DNA from 3 places in the Delftia sp. UME58 genome. Region 2 is predicted to be linked to each of the others. Evidence: predicted binding sites of a transcription regulator. Region 2 holds the regulator's gene; each other region holds the start of a gene.
What was found. The regulator FNR, encoded in region 2, switches genes on or off when oxygen is low (the NO sensors DNR and NnrR bind a similar motif). The targets are predictions, from matches to a motif close to TTGATNNNNATCAA.
Positions count from the first base shown of each region.

Region 1: the regulator FNR is predicted to act here: its motif matches at 660-673, upstream of A9976_RS12480 (hemerythrin domain-containing protein).
Region 3: the regulator FNR is predicted to act here: its motif matches at 1,204-1,217, upstream of A9976_RS04730 (diiron oxygenase).

Region 1 covers NZ_LZZV01000047.1:34,216-36,482, forward strand. The annotation lists gene A9976_RS12475 (hypothetical protein) at 1-479, shown strand, start outside; gene A9976_RS12480 (hemerythrin domain-containing protein) at 734-1,234, shown strand; gene A9976_RS12485 (MarC family protein) at 1,280-1,927, opposite strand; gene A9976_RS12490 (dienelactone hydrolase family protein) at 2,117-2,267, shown strand, end outside.
Region 2 covers NZ_LZZV01000020.1:181,515-183,781, forward strand. The annotation lists gene A9976_RS08140 (FixH family protein) at 1-84, shown strand, start outside; gene A9976_RS08145 (hypothetical protein) at 265-552, shown strand; gene fnr (fumarate/nitrate reduction transcriptional regulator Fnr) at 634-1,353, opposite strand; gene hemN (oxygen-independent coproporphyrinogen III oxidase) at 1,515-2,267, shown strand, end outside.
Region 3 covers NZ_LZZV01000013.1:276,005-278,271, reverse strand. The annotation lists gene A9976_RS04735 (2Fe-2S iron-sulfur cluster-binding protein) at 1-217, opposite strand, end outside; gene A9976_RS04730 (diiron oxygenase) at 214-1,176, opposite strand; gene A9976_RS04725 (serine hydroxymethyltransferase) at 1,667-2,267, shown strand, end outside.

The DNA of each region.
Region 1 (2,267 bases), on a different contig from region 2:
AGATCGAGGCCGAGTACAAGGCTGCCAAGGAACAGTGCAAGCCGCTGAAGGACAACGCCAAGGACGTCTGCGAGAAGCAGGCCAAGGGCCAGGAAAACGTGGCCAAGGCCGAACTGGAATCGCGCCGCAATCCTTCGCCCAAGAACAGCGAAAAGGCCCTCAAGGCCAAGGCTGATGCGGACTACGACATCGCCAAGGAAAAGTGCGACGACCTCAAGGGCGACGCCAAGGATGTCTGCGTGAAGGATGCCAAGGCTGCCCATGTACGCGCCGTCGAAGCCGCCAAGGTGAACAAGGCGCAGGCCGAGCCCGCTGCCAACTCCGCAGCCAAGGCTGCCAACGTGGCCGAAACCCGCAAGGACGCTGCCGAGGAAACCCGCGAAGCCGACTACAAGGCTGCCAAGGCCCGCTGCGACACCATGAGCGGTGACGCCAAGGACACCTGCGTGGCTGATGCCAAGCGGAAGTTTGGACAGTAAGCTGGTAGGCACCCCCTGAGGCGCTGCGCGCCTTCCCCCTCTCTACTTGCTTCGCAAGGGAGGGGGACGGCACCTTCGCCGCGAGGCGGCTCTTGCTCGGTGCCCCTGGCCTTTTGGCCGCGCCAGTTTTATCCGCCTTGACCAAGCCCCGCTCGCGGGGCTTTGCTGTTTTCGGGTTGGCTGATGTGGGTCAAACGGGTTGGGCGGTGCTGTTCCTAAGCTGCAGGCTTTCATGATGAAGGCAGGAGAAGCGTATGGCCGTACTGGAATGGAGCGGGGCGCTGGCATTGGAGTTGCCCGCCATGGACGAGGTGCACCAGGAGTTCGTGCTGCTGCTGGCCGAGGTGGAGGCGGCCGATGATGCGCAGCTGTGCACGCGCTGGGATGAGTTGATCGCGCATACGCAGGTGCATTTCGACCAGGAAGACCGCTGGATGCAGTCCACGCGCTTTACCAGCACCAACTGCCACAGCCTGCAGCACAAGGTGGTGCTGCAGGTGATGCGCGAGGGGGCGAACAAGGCGGCGGCCGGGGACCTGGCCGTGATCCGCAGCATGGCGGGCGAGCTGGCGGCCTGGTTCGTGCACCATGCGCAGACCATGGATGCGGCGCTGGCCCTGCATTTGCGCAGTGCGGGCTTCGATCCCGCCACGGGCTCCCTGGCACACCCTGAGGCCTTGCCCGAGCAGCCCATCACGGGCTGCGGCGGTGCCTGCGACGGCAGCGCCGACCGCGCGCGGGCCGTGCCGGCCTGAGCCGGCAGGCCCGCAATCAGCCAGCTCGTCAATCAGCCAGCCCGCTCAGGGCATGATCGCGGGCGAGGCCAGGATGGGGAAGATCTTCACCAGTCCACCCGCCATCACCTCCACGGCCAGGGCAGCGAGGATCAGGCCCATGAGCCGCGTCATCACGTTGATGCCGGTCTTGCCCAGCACGCGGGCGATCGGGTCGGCCAGCGAAAAACAGACCATCACCACCAGCGCCACCACCACGCCATAGCCCACCAGGGCCAGGTGCTGCCAGATGGTGCGTGCCTGGTCGGCGTAGATCACCACGGTGGACATGGAGGCCGGCCCCGTCAGCAGCGGAATCGTCAGCGGCACCACGGCAATGCTGTTGCCCATGGCGGCCTTTTCCGCGCCAGCGACAAGCGTGGGCGCGTTGGGCCGTTCCTCGGCCGGGCGGGCGTTGAGCATGTTCATGGCGCTGATCAGCAGCAGCAGGCCGCCGCCCACCTGGAAGCTCTGCAGCGAGATGTTGAAGAAGTCCAGCACCTGCAGTCCGATGATGGCGCAGGCCGCGATCACGCAGAACGAGGCCAGCGCCGCCGTGCGAATGGTCTGCTGGCGCTGCTGGGCGCTGAATCCCTCGGTGTAGTGGATGAAGAAGGGGACGATGGCCAGCGGGTTGATGATGGCCACCAGCGTGATCAGCGGTTTGAGGTCCATCGCATTCCCTGTAGGTTGCCGCCGCCCACCTGTGCCCGGCCCTTGCCGGTACGCACGACTTTTCGTTCCATCGAATGTCTCCTGTGAAAGAATTGCCGCACGGGCCGGCCCGCCGCCATTACAGCATTGCGGGGCGCGTCCGCCCACCGGGAAATCACAACAGGTTCTCAGACAGAAAGGAACGCGGACATGGGCAGTTTTGTGCAGTTGACTTCATTGGATGGCACGTCTTCGCCGGCCTGGGTGGCGCGGCCCGATGTGCCCGCGCGCGGCGCCGTCGTGGTGCTGCAGGAGATCTTCGGCGTCAACGCCCATATCCGCGCCGTGGCCGACCGCCTGG
Region 2 (2,267 bases):
GAAGTGCCCAAGAGCATGGCGCCCGCCGTCACCGGTCGCAACCATGCGGCCACGCCAGCGCACGACCATCCCACGGACCGCTGACCGCGCCAAGCCCCCTCACGAGGCCGCAGTCGCGGCCTTTTTGCATGGCGGATCGCATCTCCGGCATGTGCGACGGGTGAGGGTTTCCTACAGGCGCGCAGGGCGCTTCGGGGCTTGGCGCCAGGCGTTGGCGCGGCGCACAATGAAGGCGACCCCCTCTACAGCACAAGGAGATCGCTGATGTTGGCCCAACGCTGGATGTGGATTGCCTGGCCTGCCTTTCTGGCCGCCGCCGTGATGGAGATGCTGGTTTTTGCCTTTGTGGATCCGCTGCAGCTGCATTGGCTCGGCGACCTGGGCTGGTCGCGCCAGGGCATCTACACGCTGGCCTTCTTCGCCTTCTGGGGCGTGACCATGCTCTCCAGCCTGATGACCACCATGCTGGGCCGCTCGGCCCGCGATCTCAATGACGGCGTGGTCTCCGAGCCCGAACCGGACCTGGCCATGCAGGGGCTGGGGCGGGACTGAGAGAACGCCGGCCGCAATGAACAAGGCCCGCTGTCGCGGGCCTTGTTCATTGGCGGATGAATGCCTGCAGCCCCTGCAGCCTTACTGGCACTGCTGGCTATTGACGATGCGCTTGAGCGCCTCCGTGTCCAGGATGCGCAGATGGCGCTGGCGCACCTCGATGATGTTGTCGTCCGCGAACTTGGAGAACGTGCGGCTCACCGTCTCCAGCTTCAGGCCCAGGTAGCTGCCGATTTCCTCGCGCGTCATGCGCAGCACCAGTTCGGACTTGGAAAAGCCCCGCGCATGCAGGCGCTGCACCAGGTTGAGCACGAAGGCGGCCAGGCGCTCTTCGGCGCGCATGCTGCCCAGCAGCAGCATCACGCCGTGCTCGCGCACGATCTCGCGGCTCATGACCTTGTGCACATGGTTTTGCAGGGCCGTGACCTCGCGCGACAGGTCTTCCAGCTTGTCGAAGGGCATGACGCAGACTTCGGCGTCTTCCAGCGCGACGGCATCGCAGGTGTGGTGGTCGTTGACGATGCCGTCCAGGCCGATGATCTCGCCGGCCATCTGAAAGCCCGTGACCTGGTCGCGTCCGTCCTCGGTGGCCACGCAGGTCTTGAAGAAGCCGGTGCGGATGGCGTACAGCGAGGTGAAGGCCTCGCCGTTGCGAAACAGCAGGCCTCCGCGCTTGACCTTGCGGCGCGTGGCCACGATGTCGTCGATGCGCTGCATCTGCTCGGCATCCAGGCCCATGGGCATGCACAGTTCGCGCAGGTTGCAGTTGGAGCAGGAGGCTTTGATGGTCTGAAGGTTCATGGAGTGATAAACATCAGCGGCACACAGCGTGCCGGCGGTGACCTCGTGGATTGCGATGAGTTGGATCAAATTGTCGCAGCAGTGCCTCAAACAACTCTTGATATGAGTCAAGGACATGACCGATGTGCTGCGGCACAGTCAAGGTATTAGAGGAAAAACCCATGACCGCTGTCACCCCAGAGCTGCTGCGTCGCTTTGACGTACCGGGGCCCCGATACACCTCGTTCCCTACCGCCGACCGCTTTGTCGAGGCCTTTGGTGCAGAGGACTATATCCTGGCGCTGCAACAACGCAAATCGAGTACCGCAGCGCGTGCCATGCCTTTGTCGCTGTATGTGCACGTGCCCTTTTGCGAGTCGCTGTGCTACTACTGCGCCTGCAACAAGATCGTGACGCGCCACCACGATCGCGCCGCCGTCTACCTGGACTACCTGGCGCGCGAGATGGCCTTGCACACGGCCCATTGCGGCAAGGGCCAGACCGTCAGCCAGCTGCACCTGGGCGGCGGCACGCCCACCTTCTTCTCCGACGACGAGCTGCGTACGCTGATGGGCCTGTTGCGCGAGCATTTCAAGCTGGAGCCGGGCGGCGAATACTCCATCGAGGTCGATCCGCGCACCGTCAGCGTCGAGCGCCTGGCCGTGCTCAAGGAGCTGGGCTTCAACCGCCTGAGCTTCGGCGTGCAGGACTTTGACGAGCAGGTGCAGATCGCGGTGCACCGCGTGCAGCCGGCAGAGCAGGTGTTCGAGCTGGTGGCGGCCGCGCGGCAGCTGGGCTTTGCCTCCATCAACGTGGACCTGATCTACGGCCTGCCCAAGCAGACGCCCGAATCCTTCGAGCGCACGCTGGCCCAGGTCAACGCGCTGCGGCCCGACCGCATCGCGCTCTATGCCTATGCCCACCTGCCCGAGCGC
Region 3 (2,267 bases), on a different contig from region 2:
TGCAGGGCTCGTAGCGGGTGATGGAGTACAGCCGCTGCTGCACGGCGCCGCTGGCGTCGGCATGCTCGATGGATACATGCCGCCCCGGCCGCAGTCCGCCGAGGAACTGCGGCGAAGCGCCCTGCACGCGCAGGGTGTAGACCATGACGCCGCCCGCCTCTGCCCGCGCCGCGGCGCAGTACGCCACCGTGCCGCCTGCCTGGAGGGCGGCGCTCATGCCTGCATCTCCTCGAGGACCGAGGACACCAGCGCCACGCTGCCGCCAAGGTTGCGGCCCGCCAGGCCGATGCGGTCGATCAGGCTTTGCACCGAGTCGGTGTAGACGCCGATCTCGTTGCTGTCGCCCACGTCGTGCAGGATGTCGCGCGCATGCGGCATGCCGACCATGGTGAAGACGGTGGACCAGGCGCCCAGTTCGTTGTTGGCGAACATCTGCACGGTCTTGAGGATGATGGAGCGCAGGTAGCTGCGCTCGCGGTTGCTCAGGCCCTGGACGATGTCGGTGGCCACCGAGCTGAAGACGCTGGAGTGGCTCCATTCGTCCACTGCGTGGGTGCGGGTGACTTCATGGCAGATGGGCTGGATGCTGCGGTCCTCGGCCATGGTCTTGAGGTAGTCGGTGATCAGGGTCTCGCTGGCGCAGGCAATGGCGAAGCGCGCCAGGCGGCGCTCCCATTCGGCGCCGCACTGCGCCAGCACACCATCGCGCCAGCCGACGAGGTTGAAGTCGGAGAAGTCCAGGGGCTGCAGGCCGCGCATCTCGTAGATGTAGTTGCAGGCCATGACGGACATGCGGGTGTGCAAGGCCTCGTCCAGCAGGGCCTGGGACATGACGTCCTGCAGCAGCGCGCGGTTGGCGCCGGGCGGCGGGGTCTTGATGATGTCCTCGCAGGCCGGCGTGACCACGTTGCACTCGATGTAGATGGTCTTGAGGTTGTAGATGCCCCAGGCATAGGACAGGCATTGGTCCCTGAGGTGCTGCGGCGCCTCTGTCCATGCCTGGTGCTCGCGAAAAGGCAGCAGCGAGGCGGTGAAGTCCTGCCGGGCGGGGTCGAACGCCAGGCCGCAGTAATCAGGCAGGTCCTGGTTCACGGCCGCTCTTGACTTCCAGAGCAGGGACAGCTTCTTGAGTGCATCGCGCACGGGGTCATCCGTCCGAGAGATATCGAGATTCATTTTTCAACTCCGCGTGATTGAACTTGATTGATATGAGTCAAATCGCCCATTCCCTCCCTCCGCCTTCTCCATCTGCCGCAATCGCCAATTTCCAACTACCAATTGGCAATCGCTCCGCAAACGGCAGACACGTTGTCATGGATTTTCTTGATCCGTCATTATTTCGCCTTGAATGAATCATCCCGACTGAAGATTCCGGATGATTCCCTGCGATATTGAACCTCATGACTTCAACGTCTGGCGGCGAATTCTATGGAGGCATCATGGATTCAAACAGACCTATTTCCATGAATGAACCAGACCGCTTTTTTTCATGAATTACATTGGCATGCCACCTTGATTGGTCTGCCCGACTCCCAAAACATGGTCGGAATCAAGCCCGTCTCGCTCTATAGACTGCCGATAGCCGTTGCGCTGCCGTTTTCAAATCCCGAAAAACACGGGCAGCGCCAATTTTCCTGCTTTCAGCCCTCAAGACAGCCAATGCGACATGGACGATTTATCGCTCCCCAAAATCAATTCACTGGATCTTCAACAGGCAGACAGCGAGGCCTGGGATGCCATCGCGGCCGAGCGGATTCGCCAGTCGCGCTCGATTGAATTGATTGCCTCGGAAAATTTCGTGAGCCGCGCGGTGATGGAGGCGCAGGGCTCGGTGCTGACCAACAAATACGCCGAGGGCTATCCGGGCGTGCGCTACTACGGCGGCTGCGCCAATGCCGATGCCGTGGAAAACCTGGCCATTGCGCGTGCCAAGGCGCTGTTCGGCTGCGCGCACGCCAACGTGCAGCCGCACTCGGGCAGCCAGGCCAACCAGGGCGTGTACCTGGCGTTCCTGGAGCCCGGCGACAAGATCATGGGGCTGGACCTGCGCTCGGGCGGGCACCTGACGCACGGCTCCCGCGTGAGCGTGTCGGGCAAGTGGTTCCAGTCCATCAGCTACGAGGTGGACGCCCACTCCCAGCGCATCGACATGGACCAGGTGCGGCGCATTGCGCTGAAGGAGCGGCCCAGGCTCATCATTGCGGGGGGCTCGGCCTATTCGCGGCAGATGGACTGGGCCGAGTTCCGGCGCATTGCCGACCAGGTGG